One region of the Staphylococcus lutrae genome, then DNA from elsewhere that is predicted to be linked to it. Evidence: predicted binding sites of a transcription regulator. Region 1 holds the regulator's gene; each other region holds the start of a gene.
What was found. Region 1 encodes Rex, which represses fermentation and respiration genes when NADH is low (regulators of the CRP and FNR family bind a similar motif). Its sites were predicted from a motif close to TTGTGAAATATTTCACAA; they were not measured.

Region 1 (7,246 bases):
ATCTTTGTCACGAGTCATAGTGAACTCACTTATCTCACTTTTGTTTACAAAGTGGCTGCAATGGATTTTATTTTTAAAGATGATCCAGATGAACTGAGAACACGGATTATTGACTGTCTAGAAACGGCTTTAAAACGGCTTGATTTGTTGACTAAAGATCATACTGTTGAGACGTTAGAATTAAAACGTGGGAGCAGCTCTGTTTACGTGAGCTATGATGACGTCATGTTTTTCGAATCCTCACCTAAATCTCATCGCTTAATTGCTCATTTGGATAATCGACAAATCGAGTTTTATGGCAATCTTAAAGAGCTTGCACAGTTAGATGATCGTTTCTTTAGATGTCACAACAGTTTTGTTTTAAACAGAAGAAATATTAGTAGCATAGACTCAAAAGAACGTATCGTCTATTTTAAAAATGATGAGTTTTGCTACGTCTCTGTAAGAAATATCAAAAAAATTTAAGCTGACTGTTCATCCTATTTCTTTAAAAATCAAGCACACGTTATACACCCCAAAAGTTGGATTCAAACCATCTTTTGGGGTGTATTTGACTTGGGACACAAATCATACATCATTCGTTCATCCCTATTCCATTTTTAGGCTCTTTCTAGATAGTGATTAACGTCTCATTACTCATTCACAGGTATCAAATCATATTTCGTCATTTTTAAATAAATTTGACCAGAGTCCGTCACAACTTTAATTTTATTTGAGCTGACCTGTGGGAAAATTCTAGCGGACAACACACTTTCTCCATCGTTACAAAATATCTCAATGCTTGATGTGTCTACAAAAATACGTAATCGCGTGAGCTCAGTGTTCAATTGTGCTTTCCTCATTGTCCCTTCAACGGGATAAGGTAACGCCCCACTATCAAAACGCTCAAGCGACAGCATTCGCGTTCCTGTTTCATATCGAATAATCGTTGCTTCTTCTCGCGATGCTCGCAATTGTAATTCAAACGCTGACGCTTCATTTTCAAGAATGTCAACAACAAGTTCGTATTGTACCCCTTCATACGGGTGTAATTGCTTAACAAATTTGTTTGCATAGCCAAGTGCGACTTCCTCATTTTGACGTAATTTTCTCAAATCCATATGTGGTTTTTGTTTTAGCCGATCATGCTCAATCGTTAAGATTCTAGGTAAGGTTAAACAATGTGCCCATCCCTCATCATCGGTAGGATAATTCGTATTGGGAAGTCCCATCCACGCCATCATCACACGACGTCCCACTTCATCACACATCGTTTGTGGTGCATAAAAATCAAACCCTTGATCCAATTCAATGAATGGACCATGCTCAAACACTAATGTTTCAAAGTTTAAATGTCCAATGATATAACCACTTAGATATTGATTTTGATATCTGTCATCTTTTGATGTGACGCCTCTCGGGCAAAATAAGAGAACATCTTTCCCATGTATTTGAAAATAATCGGGACATGCCCATACTACTCCAAAATGATCTAAGTTTGTTTTAATTTCACCTTTAAATTGCCAAGGCCCTTCTGGTTGAACAGCCTCGTATAATACGATACAACCGGTTTGATTATGACGCTGTGCCCCTATCATCGCATATAATTTGCCATCTTTTTCAAATACTTTAGGATCTCGAAATTGCTGTGTATAACCTGAAGGCGGTGTTGGAATGGCAGGAGGTAATATTTTCTGAACGGACCCATCCTCATTTACGCGTGCCACAATTTGACTCCTATAACCGTGCCACTCTGAATCACGATGCATTGCTGTATACATGTAATAGCATGTTTCATTAAATACAAATGCCGATCCACTGTTGACACCATGGCTATCATATTCATTGTCTGGACGCAATCCGATACCTTGGTCTTCAAGTTGCACGAGATTTTGACCTTTCAATAATCGCCAATATTTCAACCCATGTACCGCACCTAAAGGAAACCATTGATGTGCAATATAATAGTGATTGTTAAAAAAAATAAGCCCATTGGGATGATTTAATAATCCTGTTGGTGGCTGAATATGAAAAGTTTGTCGAAATGGAGATGCATTGACTTTGTCTGTTAATATTTGTATTTCTTGTTCACTTGCTGCTTCATATTTACGATAACGCTTTTCTCTACTCCATTGCTCCATATTGTACCTCCTTAATGTATTGGCCATCCTATACATCATTAATGACTTTCAAAAGTAGCGTCAACATCAAGCCGCTTACATATCACATTCGTTATCAAACCACACGCATGGCCTCATATCGATTTCAACGGCATGTGTCATTTGATCACTGATGTATCACTTAACATGGCTCAAAATGATCATTACGCTTTTGATTTCATGTCTTGCTTCGTCATCATCTGACTTCATATGTATAGATTCCTCTTTTAGTCTCACTCGCTATTTTATCATAAATTCACCCTTAAATTCTCAACAAATTCATTTCATATGACTTGCCATACAGACTTCATTTAAATAGGGTTCTGCAGATTTATCCAACTTATATGCATCACTCATTTTCCTAACTTATTCAACATGTCATCATCTCACAACAATCGTCTTGCCAATCTCACTGACAATAGAAAAAGCTAATTCCTACCCAATTTGATAGAAATTAGCGCTTTAAATCGATGTATTTAATAAGATGAAAAAGCATCTCACTCAAATATTACATGATTCAAATATGAAGACAAACGATGAGATTGAGCGTCATATAGACTACTATGACTTTATGGTACCGTAGTTCTTCATAAAAAAGAGTAATGATTGCAATTCAACCCCTAAATCTATCTGATGGACTTGAACATTTTGCGGGGCGTTCACGCGTTTTGGTGTAAAGTTAAGAATGCCTTTGATACCCGCTTCTACTAACTGATCTGTGACGGCTTGGGCTGCAGATTCTGGTGTAGCAATGATTATGACTTCTAAATCACCTGCTGCTACAGTTGCTTTAATTTCATCCATTGATTTGACCGTCACGTCTCCTACTGTCGTCCCTATAATCTCTTCGCTAATATCAAATGCCTCTGTAATTGTCATATCATCATGAATTGAGAAGTTATATGAAATTAAGGCCGTACCTAAATGCCCAACGCCAACAACACCAATTTTAATGACATCTGAATCACTGAGTTCTGATTTGAAAAAATCTAGTAAACTATCAATATTGTAGCCGTATCCTTTTTTACCTAACTCACCAAAATAAGAAAAATCTCGGCGAATGGTTGCTGAATCTATATTTAAGCCTTCACTAATTGCCTTTGAATTAACGCGATCTTCGCCTTTCGCTTTTAAAGTGTTCACAAATCGATAGTACAAAGGGAGACGTTTTAAAGTTGCTCTAGGAATTTTGTTCATTGATTTTCCCATAATGAAGTCCTCCGATAATCATTTCTAATACATGTGATGGTGTTCACACTTTATGCTCATTATTATAACTTAATTTAATACATATGAAAACTTTAACAGTTTGATAGCATGGGGGTTTATTGTACAATAAATAGGATGAAAGGAGTGTGCCTATGATTTTAATGCAATTAAGTCAGATTACAAAATCGTTTGATGGTGAAACAATTTTTGAAGGGGTTCATTTTGAAATAAAAACGGGTGAACGTATCGGCATTGTTGGTCGAAACGGGGCTGGAAAATCTACACTTATGAAAATTATCGCCGAAGTTGAACCCTATGACTCTGGCCATATTTCTAAAATAAAAGGTCTAAAAATAGGTTATCTAACACAGCAAATGACACTTAACACACAAAATAGCGTTTTAGAAGAAATGGCGCGCCCTTTTGAGGAAGTAAAAACAATTGGACAACGAATGCAAGACGAAGCGGATTGGCTTGCAGCACATGCAGATCACTATGAATCTGATGCGTATCAAGCCCATATCGCAAAATATGAGCAATTATCCAATCAATTTGAACAACAAGACGGCTACCAATATGAGAGCAAAATAAAAACCGTACTGAATGGACTCGGATTTAGTACAACAGATTATCATCGCCCAATACAAGATTTCAGTGGTGGTCAGAAAACACGTCTCGCACTTGCGCAGATGTTGTTGAGTGAGCCTGATATCCTTTTACTCGATGAACCGACCAACCATTTAGATATGGCAACGACCGAATGGCTTGAAGACTATTTAAAATATTTTAAAGGGGCCATTGTCATCATTTCCCACGACCGCTTCTTTTTAGATAAAATTGTCACACAAATATATGATGTTTCACTCGGTGAAGTGAAGCACTATGTTGGAAACTATGCTAAATTCATCACGTTACGCGATCAATACTATCAAAAACGACTCAGTGAATACGAACGTCAACAAGGGGAAATCAAACGACTTGAAACGTTTGTAGAGAAAAATATTACCCGTGCCTCGACCAGTGGCATGGCAAAAAGTCGCCGTAAAATGTTAGAAAGAATGGTGCGCATCGAAAAACCTATGCTCGATGCGAGAAGTGCGAACATTCAATTTGATTTCGACCGCAATACTGGAAACGACGTGATGCGCATTCAAGATTTAGTCATTGGTTATGATGCTGCCATAACGGCGCCTATTCATTTTGAGATCAACAAAGGCGATCATATCGGTGTGATTGGTCCTAACGGTATTGGAAAATCCACACTGATTAAAACATTAGCGCAACGATTGCGCCCTCTTTCCGGTCAAATTGTCGAAGGCGCAAATCTAAAAGTGGGTTACTATGATCAAAAACAAGCTGAATTTCGCTCCAATCAATCTCTTTTAGACTATGTTTGGAACCAATATCCACAAATGCCTGAAAAAGATATTCGCGGTGTACTGGGGCGCTTTCTCTTCACACAAAATGATGTTCTTAAAATCATTAACGATCTCTCCGGGGGTGAAAAGGCACGTTTGCAACTCGCCTTATTAATGCTTGAGCGTAATAATGTTTTAATTTTAGACGAACCGACCAACCATCTTGACATCGATTCGAAAGAAATGTTAGAACAAGCGCTTAAAAACTTTGCAGGGACATTGATTTTTGTGTCGCATGACCGTTACTTTATTAATCAATTAGCAAATCGTATTTTTGATTTAAACGCGCATGGCGGCCAACTGTACCTCGGCGATTATCAATATTATCTAGAAAAACTAGAACAACAAAAAGCCATCGCTGCATATGAAAAGCAGCATGAATCTGTAGCGCATAAATCGGAGCAATCCACTTCGCAACACTTATATCAAGATCAAAAAAAACTACAGCGTGAAAAACGAAAACTTGAACGACAAATTGAAAGCGAAGAACAAAAAATCACTGAGCTCGAAGCACGTTTGGAAGCAATTGATTATGAAATGACTGATGAAAAAGTCATGCACGACTATGAAAAAACACAAATGCTTGCTGAAGAACGCCTAACTATCGAACAATCTTTAGAACAAATCATGGCAAATTGGGAAAATTTACAATCTGAATTGGCTTTATATGAAGAAAAATCACAAGAACTGTAGTAGAATTTTCTACTACAGTGTTTTTATTATGCACTATCTATATACAAATCATCCACATATCAAATACAGTCATATCAACTATCCACAAAGTTATCCCCGATATCCACAAGCATATCCCCGTTCTAACATTGATTTATTCACATGATGCCACACTTTATCCACCATTAATCATCAAAGTTATACACACCTTCTTAACAACTTGTGCATAAGTACGCATGTTCCCTCTTGACATTTAACCCTTCCAATGGTTTTTCCCTACTTCTGAACTTATCCTTCTCTTCTATTTCCACATTTGAAACGTTCTGATTAAACCTTTGTAACAACAGCGATTGAACCCCAGTGATTCCATTCATTTTAAATTGATTGGTGATAGGTTCCCTGTTTAAATCTGTTTTTGAACTTTAATCATCATTTCGGCCTGAAGATAGCGCTAAAACAACGAAGCACATGCGCCTCGAAGCCGTTCTATCGACAGCCACGTGATACGCATGTGCTCACCATTTTATTCAATCTCTATACATTTCAATATCCATACTACTTAGACCGTTCATTGCCATATCTCCACGGATTCCTTTTAAATAAATTTCATAGGCAGCCGCACCAATCATTGCCGCATTATCCGTACAAAGTTGTGGTTCTGGAATGGCAAGTTCAATGCCTTTTTCTGCTGTTGCTATCTCTAGTGCCTGTCGTAACCCTTTATTACTTGCCACACCGCCAGCAACGATTAATTGTTTAACCTGATACGCCTCACATGCATGCATTGCTTTTCCAACGAGGACTTCGACCACACTATTTTGGAAACTGGTTGCAACATTTTCTGGGACAATCGTTTCACCTTTTTGTTTAGCCTGATGTAATTGATTGATGACCGCACTTTTCAATCCGCTGAAACTAAAATCATAACGTTCCCGTTCTAACCATACGCGTGGAAACGCATAGGTCTCTTCCCCTACTGCTGCAAGTCGATCTACCGCAGGGCCACCTGGATAGGGTAAACCAATTTTACGTGCAACTTTATCGTATGCTTCACCGACTGCATCGTCAAGGGTCTCACCGATTACTTCAAATTGCAAGTGGTCTTTCATATAAACAAGTTCCGTATGGCCACCTGAAACAATTAATGCAATAAGCGGAAACGTAAAGCCCTTCTGCAGTTGATTTGCGTAAATATGGCCAGCAATATGATGGACTGGAATTAAAGGTTTGTCATGTGCAAATGCCAACGCTTTCGCTGCATTGACACCGACTAAAAGTGCACCGATAAGTCCAGGGCCTTGTGTCACAGCAATCGCATCAATATCAGCCATGTTCTTTTGAGACTCGTGCAAAGCTTTCTCAATCATGATTGTCATATTTTCGACATGATGACGACTTGCGACTTCAGGAACGACACCCCCAAAACGTTGATGGCTCTCAATTTGACTTAATACACAATTGCTTAAAATCTTTGTTCCATTCTCAATGACACTGACGCTTGTCTCGTCACAACTCGTTTCAATCGCGAGAATCGTTATTTGCTTATTCATTTAAATTCACCCACATGACTAATGCATCCTCTCCATCACCATAATAATTTTTTCTTTTGCCACCAAATTGAAACCCTAGTTTTTGGTAGACATGTTGTGCCACGACATTATCAATCCGTACTTCTAAACTCATGATTGTTGCAACAGCTTTCGCAAAATTGAGCCCATGTTTCAGTAATAGTTGTCCTAATCCAAGGCCACGGTAAGATTCATCGACAGCAATCGTCGTGATTTGTGCCTGATCGACAACAATCCATAT
Region 2 (7,246 bases), 290 kb from region 1:
ATTAGGTAAACCGGTCATTACGGCAACACAAATGCTAGATTCAATGCAACGTAATCCACGTGCAACACGCGCAGAAGCATCAGATGTGGCAAATGCGATTTATGATGGTACGGATGCAGTTATGCTCTCAGGAGAGACCGCTGCCGGCGCTTATCCTGAAGAAGCAGTTAAAGCGATGCATGATATTGCAGTTGCAGCAGAACAAGCACAAGACTATAAAAAATTATTATCAGATCGGACTAAGCTTGTAGAAACTTCTCTTGTCAATGCGATTGGTGTATCCGCTGCACATACGGCATTGAATTTAAAAGTAAAAGCGATTGTGGCAGCAACAGAAAGTGGTATTACTGCACGTACTATTGCAAAATATCGTCCAAAATCGGATATTATTGCCGTCACGCCACGCGAAACGACTGCACGTCAATGTACACTCGTATGGGGGGTGTATCCTGTCGTTCGTCAAGGTAATTATTCTACTGATGAATTACTTAACAACGCAGTCGCTACAACGATTGAGAGTGAACGTGTTGAAAATGGTGATTTAATCATTATCATTGCAGGTGTGCCGACTGGAGAATCTGGTACGACAAACCTTATGAAGTTACATCTTGTGGGCGAGGATTTAGCAAGTGGTCAAGGTATTGGTCGCACTTCTGCATTTGGTCGTACAGTTGTTGTGAAAAATGCGGAAGAATTAAAAGGTCGCCAGCTTGAACAAGCAGTGATTGTGACACCTTCAATAGACGAAGCGATTATTCCTTATTTAGATCAAGCGGTCGCATTGGTGACTGAAGAAGCAGGTCTCACTTCTTCAAGTGCCATTATTGGTTTAGAAAAAGGAATACCTACTGTTGTCGGTGTCGAAAATGTCATTGAAACAATTCCAGATGACATCCTTGTTACTGTTGATGCAGCACAAGGTAAAGTCTATGAAGGATACGCCAACGTTTTATAAAAGAAGCGTTGAACGATACATGTGATAAGCAAGCGATTCATACATTGAACTTAAATTGAGTCAATGATGAACGCCATAATGTGTGCATAGATCAAAAAAGCAGTCGAAATCATCTCGGCTGCTTTTTTGTACAATCATAGGGGGATGGAATGAATGTCGTCATTTCGCGTGCCCGTTTTCTGTACCAGTACATTTAAAAGTGTCGGAACACTGCTGTTAAAACGGATTTTAAGTTGAATCAAAGTACATCGATAGCCTTGCGAAACAATCATAAGACAAGCCCTTCATATCAATGTTAAAAACATTCGTTCTTATTATTATTTATGATAATGAATGCGAATGACTGCTGTATTATCGCAAAATTTTTCTTTTAAACATTCTAGAAAGCGCTTTACAACAGTGTTTGTGAAATTTATTAAAATAGATTTAGTTAAATATTATAAGATTATTCTGACATATGAAGGTTCTTAAAATGTTCACAAAACGTACGATATTGGCTATAATAGTATTTGAAAGCCATTACAAAGAATGAATACAATGTAAAGGGGAAATTCATATGGCAGAATTAGTGAGAGGCCTAGAAGGCATCATTGCAGCTGAAACGAAAATCAGTTCAATTATAGATAGCCAATTAACTTATGCAGGTTATGATATTGATGATTTAACTGAAAATGCAGAATTTGAAGAAATCATCTTTTTATTGTGGAATTACCGTTTACCAACAGAGCAAGAATTATCTGAATTAAAAGAAAAACTTTTTAAATATATGACTTTAAATCCAAAAATGTACAGTCATTTTGAGGCGTATACGACTGATCAAGTACACCCTATGACAGCCTTGCGAACATCAGTCTCTTTCCTCGCACATTTTGATGAAAATGCTGAAGATAATGGTGAAGCGGCATTACAAGAACGTGCGATTCGCATTCAAGCCAAAATCGCTTCACTTGTAACGTCTTTTGCAAGAGTGAGAGCAGGAAAAGAACCTGTTAAACCAGATCCTTCGCTTAGTTATGCGGCGAACTTCTTGTATATGCTGAGAGGTGAAAAACCATCAGATGTAGAAGTTGAAGGTTTTAATAAAGCCCTTATTCTTCATGCTGATCATGAATTGAATGCTTCAGCGTTTACTGCGCGATGCGCGGTTTCATCGTTATCAGACATGTATTCGGGTGTCACTGCAGCGGTCGCTTCACTAAAAGGGCCTTTACATGGTGGTGCAAATGAACGTGTGATGCGCATGTTGACTGAAATTGGTTCAGTTGAAAATGTTGATGCATATTTGAAAAAAGCATTTGAAAATAAAGATAAAGTGATGGGCTTTGGTCATCGCGTATATAAAAATGGTGATCCACGAGCTAAATATTTAAAAGAAATGAGTCAAAAAATAACGAATGAAACAGGACAAAGTGAACTGTTTGACGTCTCTGTTAAAATTGCTGAAGTCATGAAAAATGAGAAAGGTCTACTGCCAAATGTTGATTTTTACAGCGCGACAGTGTATCACAGCATGGGTATTGAACATGATCTGTTTACACCTATTTTCGCTGTAAGTCGGACAGCAGGTTGGACTGCGCATATTTTAGAGCAATTGAGAGACAACAGAATTATGCGTCCGCGTGCCACATACATTGGTGATGTGAATCGTAAATATGTTCCTATTGCGCAACGTTAATTATAGAAATCAATAATCAAATTTTTAATTTCGGAGGTATTTAACATGAGTGAAAAGATCGTAAAAACGGAGAGTGGCTTACAAGTCCCGAATCAACCTATAGTTCCATTTATTATTGGTGATGGTATCGGGCCAGATATTTGGAAAGCAGCAAGTCGTGTGATTGATGCGGCAGTTGAAAAAGCCTATAACGGTGACAAAAAAATTGCTTGGAAAGAAGTATTAGCAGGACAAAAAGCCTACGATCAAACAGGCGAATGGTTGCCTCAAGAAACTTTGGATACGATTAAAGAATATTTAATTGCAATCAAAGGTCCATTAACAACGCCAATTGGTGGCGGTATTCGCTCATTGAATGTGGCCTTACGTCAAGAATTAGACCTATTCAATTGTTTAAGACCTGTACGTTGGTTCAAAGGTGTGCCATCTCCGGTTAAGCATCCTGAAGAGACTGATATGGTCATTTTCCGTGAAAATACTGAAGATATTTATGCAGGAATTGAATTTAAAGAAGGCAGTGAAGAAGTTAAAAAAGTAATTGACTTCTTACAAAATGAAATGGGTGCGAAAAATATCCGCTTCCCTGAAACGTCTGGAATCGGTATTAAACCGGTATCGAAAGAAGGAACAGAGCGTCTTGTGCGTGCAGCGATTCAATATGCATTGGATAATAACCGTAAATCTGTAACGTTAGTACACAAAGGAAATATTATGAAATTTACAGAAGGTGCATTCAAACAATGGGGCTATGATTTAGCTGAAAATGAATTCGGTGATCAAGTATTCACATGGCAACAGTACGATCGTCTCGTAGAGGAAAAAGGTAAAGAAGCTGCTGATGCGATTCAAGAACAAGCTGAAAAAGACGGTAAAATTATTATTAAAGATTCTATCGCTGATATTTTCTTACAACAAATTTTAACACGTCCGGCTGAGCACGATGTCGTTGCGACAATGAACCTTAATGGTGACTATATTTCAGATGCATTGGCTGCTCAGGTAGGCGGTATCGGTATTGCACCAGGTGCAAACATTAACTCTGAAACAGGGCATGCTATTTTTGAAGCAACGCATGGTACAGCACCTAAATATGCAAACTTAGATAAAGTAAATCCATGTTCGGTATTATTATCTGGTGTGTTACTGTTAGAACATATCGGTTGGCAAGAAGCCGCAGATTTGATTACACATTCTGTTGAAAAAACAATCGAATCAAAAGTGGTGACATACGATTTTGCACGTTTGATGGAAGGTGCAACAGAAGTGAAAACGTCAGAGTTTGCGGATGCACTGATTAAAAATCTATAAGTCGTCAATATGAGGTAGGGTTGCGTGCCATACCGCATAAATCGATAAAAAGCTGATGATCCACTGAGGATGAATCAGCTTTTTATTTTGCTACGGGATTTCACTTTGTGACGTTTCAAATTGACGTGGATAGCTAGGTCGATGCGGTTTTAATCATGGGATTTACAGATAGAATGAAAGTCGAAATGATAGTTGTTGATTTTGTTAAGCGAACATGAAGTTATTGTAAAGATGCTAAATGATATATTATTTTTAACCTTATTTTAAGGTATAATGAAAATAATCATAATAAGGAGGTAGATTTATGGCTCAAAGAGTGCTAGTCGTTGATGACGAACAATCCATCGTGACATTATTAAAATACAACCTTGAACAATCCGGATATGTTGTTGAGGTGGCTCAAGATGGGGAGGAAGCGTTACAAAAAGAGAAAGAGACGAAACCGGACTTGATTGTTTTAGATGTGATGTTGCCTAAAAAAGATGGTATTGAAGTATGCAAAACGATTCGCTCAGATAAAAACCAAGTGCCAATTCTCATGTTGACAGCCAAAGATGATGAATTTGATCGTGTACTTGGACTAGAGCTAGGGGCAGATGATTATATGACAAAACCGTTTTCGCCGAGAGAGGTTGTTGCGCGTGTGAAAGCGATTTTAAGACGTGCTTCTTTAGTCGATTCTTCTCGACATGAAGAAGAGGACGAGGATATTGTGATTGGTCATATTCGTATTCGCCCCGATTTTTTTGAAGTCTATAAAAATGATACGTTGTTGGAATTGACACCTAAAGAATTTGAACTCCTTTTATATTTGGTGGAGAGACAAGGTCGTGTAATTACGCGTGAACATATGTTGAACTCTGTTTGGAATTATGAGTTCGCAGGCGATTCACGTATCGTTGATGTACACATTAGTCATTTGCGTGAAAAGTTGGAGGAAAATCCGAAGCAACCGCAATTGATTAAAACAGTGCGGGGCTTAGGTTACAAATTGGAGAGGCCTAAATAGATGATTAAATTTTATCATAAACTTTTAATCATACTTACAACAATTACTGTTGTAAGTTTTCTCTTATTAGGATTTATTGTACATAATAGTATATATACTAAAACCGAAGCATACGAAAAGAAATTGCTGTTAAAAGATGCTGAACAAATTTTATCATTACATCAAGATGGGGCCGATGCACGCATTCAGAAATTAGCTGAAATTTACAATGTAAACATTACGTTGATTGATCATCAACACAAGGCAGAATATAAAGGGGATCGTAGCCTGCCCGTTGTAGGGGAGCAAGATCATATTTTTCGGCAACTCGAAAATACGCAACCTGTTTATGAATTAGATGGTAAAAAGCGACGCTATCAATTTGGATACCAACAAGGTCAGACGATTTTGATGATTGCGGGACACTATGAGATGGTATATGAACTCCAATTACAGTTTTGGAAGTATCTTATATTAGTGGGTATGATTATATTAGCATTAATCTTTTTTACTGTACGGTATATCAATCGAACTTATATCCAACCGATTAATGAAGTATCCTATGCAGCCTCATTATTAACAGAAGGTAATTTTCGTGTCCGTGTCCCTGAAAGTAGCGTTAAAGAAATGCGTGAATTGTATGTCACAATTAATGTGCTTGCACGACGTTTAGAGCAATTGAACAGTGAACAAAAAATGCAACGAAATCGACTTGTGACGACGTTAGAAAATATACCGAGTGCAATTTTAATGATAGATAAAAACGGTAAAATCGTGATTGCGAACCAAACCTATTATGAAATTTTTAATCAATCGACGAATGTAGAAAATCAAGATTACGAGCAATATTTACATCCTACGATTAAGCGACTTGTCGTGGAAGGCTTTCGGACTGAAAAATCGGTTTATCATCAAATAGAGATACACGTCAACCATATACACCAGAAGTTTTTTGATACGTCCTGTGTTCCGATATTGTCTCGGTCTAAAAAGTACTTACAAGGCATGGTCATCGTGTTACATGACATTACAAAATTGAAAAAATTGGAAAACTTGCGGAGTGAATTTGTCGCCAACGTTTCCCATGAGCTTAAGACACCGATTACATCAATGAAAGGCTTTACAGAGACATTGATTGATGGTGCGAAAAATGATGAAGCGTCATTAGATATGTTTTTAAATATTATTTTGAAAGAATCGAATCGGATTCAGTCCTTAGTAGAAGATTTGTTAGATTTATCTAAAATAGAACAAAACTCAACATTGGAAAAGCATTCTATTCATTTATCAGAAGTGGCGCAATCCGCTCTTTCAGTCATTCAACCTTTAGCCAGTGAAAAATCTATTCAACTGATTAATCAAATTAAACCGCACGTCATGACAATGGCGGATGAAGATAAAATTTTACAAGTGATAGTCAATCTATTATCAAACGCGGTCAATTATTCACCTAAAAATCGAACGGTCACTTTAGCCGTATATCAAGAACAACATCAATCCATAATTGAAGTGATTGATCAAGGGATTGGTATTGAAGAAGAGGAGAAGTATCGTATTTTTGAACGATTTTACCGCGTCGATAAAGCGAGAAGTCGTGACTCTGGTGGTACAGGTTTAGGTTTGTCTATAACAAAACATATTGTTGAAGCGTATCAAGGACGGATTGAAGTTGAATCCGAACTGAATAAAGGTTCAAAATTTAAAGTGATTTTGCCAGAATAATAAGGACGATAGTCAATCGGAAAAGTGGAATGAAAGATGTGATTTCACTTTTCCGATTTTTTCATGTCAAACATTATGCTGTATCGCTGAGCTTGTCCGTGTTTCTCGTGTAGAGTCGAATGATAAAGTGATGCGATGAGATTGAAGGCGATAATATCGACATGTGATGACGGGATTGTGATAAAATAAAAGCAAAGCGCGATGGAGGGAAAAATGTGGATAAACTTATATTAATTGATGGTAATAGTTTAAGTTTCCGAGCTTTTTATGCTTTACCACTATTGAAAAATAAAGCTGGAATTCATACAAATGCAATTTATGGTTTTGCGCGTTTGTTAGAAAAGATATTAAAGGAAGAACAACCAACACATTTTTTGGTCGCTTTTGATGCAGGAAAAACAACGTTTCGCCATGCGACCTACCAAGACTATAAAGGGGGACGTCAAAAAACACCACCAGAATTAAGTGAACAATTTCCATACATTCGTCAGCTCTTAGAGGCCTATCAAATTCAATGGTATGAATTGGAAAATTATGAAGCGGACGATATTATTGGTACGTTAAGTCAAGAAGCAAATCGCTTAGGTATGGAGACTGT
Region 3 (7,246 bases), 370 kb from region 1:
GTTCATAGTCACCGTCAATCACAGACATCGCTGGATCAATGACTTCTCCTGATTCATTTTCTAATTTGAGATTCCATTGCTTTCCTTCTTCCCAGCGTTGACCCATTGTGCCATTCGGTACTTGTAACGTGTCTGTGCGTCGATCAATAATCATAGGTTTCCATTCACTATTTTCAGAAGCTTGTCCCAAATCACTCGCGCGTAAGAAACGGCCAGCTTTGTAACCATTCTCATCTTGGTCGAGACACAATACAAACGGCATATCCGAATATTGTTTCGCATAGTTGATAAACATTTCAGAAGGTTCGTCTTGATAATACTTTTGTAAAATGACATGTGTCATCGCTTGCGCAACAGCCGCATCGGTTCCAGGATTCGGTGCTAACCAATTGTCAGCAAACTTGACATTTTCAGCATAATCTGGGGCAATGGATACGACCTTTGTCCCTTTATAACGGACTTCAGTCATGAAATGCGCATCTGGTGTTCTCGTTAAAGGCACGTTTGAACCCCACATCATAATGTAAGCGGCATTGTACCAATCGCTAGATTCTGGCACGTCTGTCTGCTCTCCCCAAATCTGTGGAGAAGCTGGTGGTAAATCGGCATACCAATCATAAAAGCTTAACATTTCACCACCGAGTAACGAGATAAAACGTGCGCCTGCAGCGTAACTAATCATCGACATTGCTGGAATAGGTGTAAACCCAGCAATGCGGTCTGGACCATCTTTTTTAATCGTATAAATCAATTGTGCAGCGATGAGTTGTGAAACATCTTTCCAATTCGTTCGTACATGTCCGCCTTTACCACGTGCTGATTTGTATATTTTTGCTTTTTCTTCATCTTCTACAATGGACGCCCATGCTTTGATTGGATCTTGATATTCCTCTAACGCTGCTGTCCACAAATCCCAAAGTTTGCCTCTTACATATGGATATTTAATACGTAACGGACTGTATTCATACCAAGAAAATGACGCGCCACGAGGGCAGCCACGTGGTTCAAATTCCGGCATATCCGGTCCACAACTTGGATAATCAATTTGTTGATTTTCCCATGTGATGACACCATTTTTTACAAATACTTTCCAAGAACAAGATCCGGTACAGTTTACACCATGTGTTGTTCGTACAACTTTATCGTGGCTCCACCGTTCTCGATACATTTTCTCCCATTCACGGCTTTTATGTTCTAATACTGACCAATTCCCATTAAACTTTTCAGTCGGTTTAAAAAATTGCATTCCAAATTTAGCCATAATTCTCCTCCTTCTCACACATTGGCACACCTACTTACTTTGATTGTACATTTATTCACATGATGTTGATATTAGGGAAATACCTAAATCATACATAGGAATCCCTAAGTGCGTGACGCCTATTCATCGTCATCGCATATGTCGTATCAAGTGGATTGAGGCATACACACGATGACGAAAAAGGAAAGGGATACAACTTTTATAAACATGGCGAAAACGGTCATCTCGTTTCATTACTTTACATCGATATTATGTATCATCACGAAAAAGGGGGTGGGACATAATCCCCCCTAGTTTGTTAAAAAAGCTCTGATTAGATGTCAAAAAACATTTAATCAGAGCTCTTTTTAGATATGACTTAAAAAAATAAAGCACTTCCCGTATAATTATTAATAACCACAAAAATAATAGACAGGGGTGCTTTATATGTACAAAAATTATAACATGTTTCAACTTACACTTCCAATAGAAACTGAGATGTCTTTTCCAGAAAATGATATCGTATTCATTATCAACAAGCTGGTAGAATCTATTCCCCAAGAAGCTTTTAATCCATATTATAGCCAAAGAGGTCCTTCATCATACCACCCCAAAATGATGTTAAAAATCATACTGTATGGTTATACTCATTCTGTTTTTTCAGGCCGAAGAATCGAACACCTTTTAAAAGATAGTTGCCGAATGATGTGGCTTGCGCAAGGCCAAACGCCAACTTATAGAACAATCAATCGCTTTAGAGTGAACCCCCATATGATGAAATTTCTACATATTTTATTTGTCGGTTTAAGAGCACAATTATTAGAAGATAAACTCATTACAGAGGATGTCATTTATATTGATGGCACAAAAATAGAAGCAAATGCGAATAAGTACACATTCCAATGGCTAGCTAATACGAAGCGTTTTAGTCAGTCTGTCATTGAAAAATCTACGGCATTATATGAGCAACTCGTTTCTGAAGAGATTATTCCTGAAATCAAGCGTGAATCTGGGCATGAATTAACAAGTGAAGAACTGAATCAAATAGAGACGCATTTAGGTTTTAAAGATGATGCGCTCACGTCTGAAATTGAAACGACTCAAGATGTAAAAACAAGAAAAAGCCTTAGAAAAGAAAGAAGTAAGGTGAGACAAAGTAAGAAAGCCGTCCAAGATTTTAAAGACCGTAAATTAAAATATGACAAACAAATGGAAATTTATGGCGACAGAAAAAGTTATTCTAAGACTGATCATGATGCGACATTTATGAGAATGAAAGATGACCACATGAAAAATGGACAATTAAAACCAGGTTATAACTTACAAATAGCAACAAATAATCAATTTATACTAGCCTACGGCGTGTATAATAAACCAGGAGATACGAGAACACTGGAGCCGTTTTTGAATGAAATGAAAGAATTATATGGTGACATTCCGGAGTATATCGTGGCAGATGCAGGTTACGGAAGTGAATACAACTATACCATGATACTAGATAAATTTGAGAAAACACCTTTGATCACTTATAGTATGTATCTCAAAGAGAAGCAGCGTAAATATAAAAACAATCCATTTATTACTGCTAACTGGGAATACAACGAGATAGAAGATTATTACATATGTCCGAATAAGAAGACATTACATTTTCGAAGTTACAGAAAGAGAAGAGACGGATACGGTATTCAAAGAGATTTTAAATGATATGCATGTGAAGAGTGTGTGGGCTGTCCATTACGAAGTCAATGTATGAAACAAAGTACTCACCCCAACACAAATAAAAGCTTATTTAAAAATCTAACTTGGGACTATTTTAAAGCTTTCACAAATAAGCAGCTTTCAGATCCAAAGAAAAAACACATTTATCAAAAGAGAAAGATAGATGTTGAATCAACTTTTGGAAATCTGAAGGCTAATTTGGGTTTCCAAAGATTATCGGTTCGCACTCAATCAAAAGTTGAATGTGAACTTGGCATCGCACTCATGGCAGTAAATATACGAAAACTGGCCAAAATTAGTGCTAGTTTTCGTTCGCTAATTAAGAAAAAAGCCGTCAAATTCTAAAAAATGAATTTTTGACGGCTTTTTCTTAATGGAACTGGGGTTTGTCAAATTAAGTGTGTAAGTTATTCAAGATACTTTATAACTCTATTCTTAATTTGATCATGTAAAAGGAGCTGATTCATAACCATAGACCAGTTTGGAATGAAGCCAGTTGACCATTTCTTTTCAAGTTCTTTAGTTCGAATAAACAGAAGTTTTAGGAGTGCATGCTCATTAGGGAATGCGCCTTTTTTTGTTACCTTGCGGTAACTAGAATGAATACTTTCTACAGCGTTTGTAGTGTACATAATTTTTCTAATATTACTTCCGTAATCGAATAATTGTTCTACATGTGCGAAATTTCGGATCCACACATCAACGGCTCCAGGGTATTGAGACCATTGTTGTTTAAATGCTTCAAAGGCGGTATGACATGCTTTTAAGGAAGTTGCTCCATAAACTTTTTTAAGGGAAGCAGTAAAAGCTTTATAATCTTTACTAGGTACATATTTAATTGAATTTCTGACTAGGTGTACGATACATCTTTGAACGATAGTTTGTGGGAAGATAGCTTTAACACCAGCTTCTAAACCTGATACACCATCCATTGATAAAAAGAAAATATCTTCTACACCTCTAGCTTTGATTTCATCAAAGATTTGCATCCATTTATGCTTACTTTCAGTTTCATTTAACCATAAACCTAGAATTTGTTTTCGGCCATCAATTGTATAACCTAGTATTGTGTAAACTGCGTATTCCTTTATTTCATAATCATTTCTAATCTTTGTGTACAGACAGTCTACAAAAACGAAAGTATAACACTTTTCTAAAGGTCTACTTTGCCATTCTTCCATCTCAGGTATAACGGCATCTGTAATATCAGAAATCATTTCATGTGATACGGAAAATCCATAAATGTCTTCTATAGTTGATGAAATATCACGTTGAGACATGCCTTTGGCATACATAGAAATTACTTTATCTTCAATTTCCGAAACATCTCGTTGGCGCTTCTTGATTAATTTTGGATCAAATGAAGCATCTCTATCTCTGGGTACATTAATTTCAACTTCTCCTTTAGAAGTTTTTAATGTCTTATTTCCATAGCCATTACGTCTATTTTCTGTAAATTTGTCAGATTTATCATTCGAAGAATAACCTAGATGATTATTCATTTCACCTTGTAACATAGCTTCAAACATGGGTCCGAAAATATCCTTTAACGCCTCTTCCATATCTTCAACAGTTTCGGGAGCATACTCAGAAATAATTCTATTAGCTAATTCAACAGATTTAGGATTACGTTTTTTACGAGCCATCATGTTACCTCCATAGTATCTTAAGTGTATTTTAACACTATGCATAGAGTTATGCTTAGAATCCGTAAAAAGTGATTGGTTTGTTTTTTAACCAACACTTTTTATGGATCTAGCAAGCGTTAGCGCGCTAGGAAAATAAAAAAATAAACTGCGAAGCAGAGCCGTACGCACTCTACTTACACAGTTTATTTTACATTCCCTGGAACTGAATGTCTGTGTCCCAGCCCCTTTCATGGTATTCACTTAAATGATGTTCGGCGCTTTTGACGACGCATAATGATGAGCCCTGCACCTATCATCAGCAAGCCACCTGCCATTGGTGCTTTTTCTTCAGCACCCGTGTTGGGAAGTTGTTGTATGTCTTGCATCATGACATGCTGTTCATGTGATGCCAACATGGCTGTTGCTGTACTGACCGTTATATCATTCGGCTTCATTGCTGTCTGCAACGTTGATGGATATCGTGTAGCAGCCATCGTTGCTTGCTTCATTTGCGTTGACGCCGTTGAAATGTTTGCTGTTTGTTTTGATTTTGGGAAAGCTATCACTTTGTTTCCAGTTGTGGTATTTTCTTTTGCCGGCTTCCCGTTAATGAGACGTTGAGGTTCAAGCGTCGCATATTGTGATAAATCTGCTGTCTTCAAATAATTTGCCAATACTTGTTCAAGAGAAATGCCTTCTTCACGTGGTCCGATAAGCATATTGAAACCGTCACCCCCGGATGCTGTGAAATCATTTGTCGCTACAACATAAGTGCGCGCGAAGTCGACCGCTTCAAATTGCCCTGTTTTTTTATTCAACACTTGAATCGCTTCAATACGATGTCCCGGCTCACGTTGCATATCAAAATAGACTTTAATCGATTTCGAAACTTGTAATAATCCCCCATTGGCAGAAAGTTGCGTTTTTCCGCCTTGTGTCATTGTCGGCGCACTTAAACTATGTTCAAATGCTTTCCATACATCTGTCCCTTTAACTGAAATTTGTGCAATTGTATTACCAAACGGCAACACAGTAATTACATCATTCAGTGTCACTGCTCCTTTTGTAATAGAAGCACGAATTCCTCCACTATTCGTCACTGCAAAATCAGAAGGCCGACTAAAGCCATTTTGTCCGTAGGCTTCCATCGCATCCGCAATGGCGTTACCTAAGTTCGTTTCACGTGTTCTTACCGCATCACGTTCACCTTGAAAATCAATCGTATTCTTTGGTAAGATCACTTCTGATGTTGCGGCAAGAAACGCTTCATTCGCTTTGTCAATTTGTGCTTTTACTGCTTTATCAGGTTCAAGCGATGCTAAATCTTTAACATGAATCAATGACGCAGTAGGATGCTGAATTTGATTTCCTACTTTTTCGAATGTGATTTTACCTACATTCGCTAACGCTGTCCCAGTCTGCGCAAGTATATCCTGATTGAAAGTTTGTCCGTGTTCAATCACTGTATGAGAGTGACCATCAATCACAAAAATAGGATGCGGCACGCTGGAATTTTGACTGAGCTGTTGTGTTAAATTATCACCACGCCATTCTTTTTTCGTCGTCGGATCTACACCAAGATGTGACAAAACAACGAAAACATCCACTTTTCCATTTAAACGATTCATCTCACGTGTCACACTCGTTAATGGATCTTCAAATGTCACGCCTTTGATGCCGTTAGGACTCGTTTTTGTTCGTGTTTCCGGCGTCGTCACCCCAATAATGCCATAGCGTACACCATTTTTAGCAACGATGACGGAAGGCTTAAAAGCAAGTTGCCCATCCTTATAAACGTTGGCACTGACAATTGGGAAATCAAGCATGCTTTCCAATTTCTTGAGTTGCTGATATCCAAAATCAAACTCATGATTGCCCGCTGTCATCGCATCATATCCGACAGCATTCATTGCGCGTGCCATTTCCTCACCTTTAGATTGATTCGATAACGGTAAACCTTGAAATGCATCACCCGCGTCAACCAGTAAATCAGCGTTTTCTTTGACCTTTAATGGTTTCAATTTTGCCATGCCTATCACACGCCCCGGTTCTTCCACCATACGCCCATGAATATCATTCGTATGTAAAATCGTATGCGATGTGCGAGCAACAGACGGATTTGCTGGCGATGATGTCGCAGTACTACGGTTCAGTGTTAATTCGTTTGATGCAGTGGGTACTGTTGATTCAGTCGATGTTTGTGCATCCGCAGCGACTGCATCGACATTAGATTGCTCTGGCTCAGACTTTTCTGTTATAGCGGTAGGTGCTGAAATCGCTGGTTCAGCGACTGCCGTATTAAGTGCTGAGCGCGCGTTGCTTGGTGATGCTTCAGTTGTCATTTTCATTGATGAAGGTGTTACCGTATCAGGCGATGTCGTATGCGCTGCGACACTCGGAAAATGTACCGATAAAATAACAGCGACAACCAACATGACCGATAACATGATACTTTTAAACCCTATACTTTTCATGTCAATCCTCCTTAATCCTATTCCCTTTTATCCTAGCATAAAGTGCTGTGCTAAAGTTTTAAAATTTTGTTAAGTTATCGTATACAACACGTATTTTTAATGTCATTCCACTTTTAACAAGACTTGAAAAAAACCTTTCCTAATGGTCCATATTCATCGTAAACATGGTTTCATAATCAACGCGC

Region 2: B5P37_RS00760 (citrate synthase) is a predicted target of Rex. The motif match lies at 1,420-1,437, and genes of this name have one in related genera.
Region 3: B5P37_RS04060 (nitrate reductase subunit alpha) is a predicted target of Rex. The motif match lies at 1,305-1,322, and genes of this name have one in related genera.

Annotation. Positions count from the first base shown of each region.
Region 1 covers NZ_CP020773.1:438,143-445,388, forward strand. The annotation lists gene agrA (quorum-sensing response regulator AgrA) at 1-465, shown strand, start outside; gene B5P37_RS02220 (sucrose-6-phosphate hydrolase) at 633-2,120, opposite strand; gene B5P37_RS02225 (redox-sensing transcriptional repressor Rex) at 2,700-3,347, opposite strand; gene B5P37_RS02230 (ABC-F family ATP-binding cassette domain-containing protein) at 3,500-5,458, shown strand; gene tsaD (tRNA (adenosine(37)-N6)-threonylcarbamoyltransferase complex transferase subunit TsaD) at 5,965-6,987, opposite strand; gene rimI (ribosomal protein S18-alanine N-acetyltransferase) at 6,980-7,246, opposite strand, start outside.
Region 2 covers NZ_CP020773.1:145,880-153,125, reverse strand. The annotation lists gene pyk (pyruvate kinase) at 1-955, shown strand, start outside; gene B5P37_RS00760 (citrate synthase) at 1,512-2,630, shown strand; gene icd (NADP-dependent isocitrate dehydrogenase) at 2,676-3,938, shown strand; gene B5P37_RS00750 (response regulator transcription factor) at 4,243-4,947, shown strand; gene pnpS (two-component system histidine kinase PnpS) at 4,948-6,648, shown strand; gene polA (DNA polymerase I) at 6,864-7,246, shown strand, end outside.
Region 3 covers NZ_CP020773.1:806,469-813,714, forward strand. The annotation lists gene B5P37_RS04060 (nitrate reductase subunit alpha) at 1-1,261, opposite strand, end outside; partial or broken gene B5P37_RS04065 (IS1182 family transposase) at 1,688-3,304, shown strand; gene B5P37_RS04075 (IS256 family transposase) at 3,367-4,605, opposite strand; gene B5P37_RS04080 (5'-nucleotidase C-terminal domain-containing protein) at 4,845-7,061, opposite strand.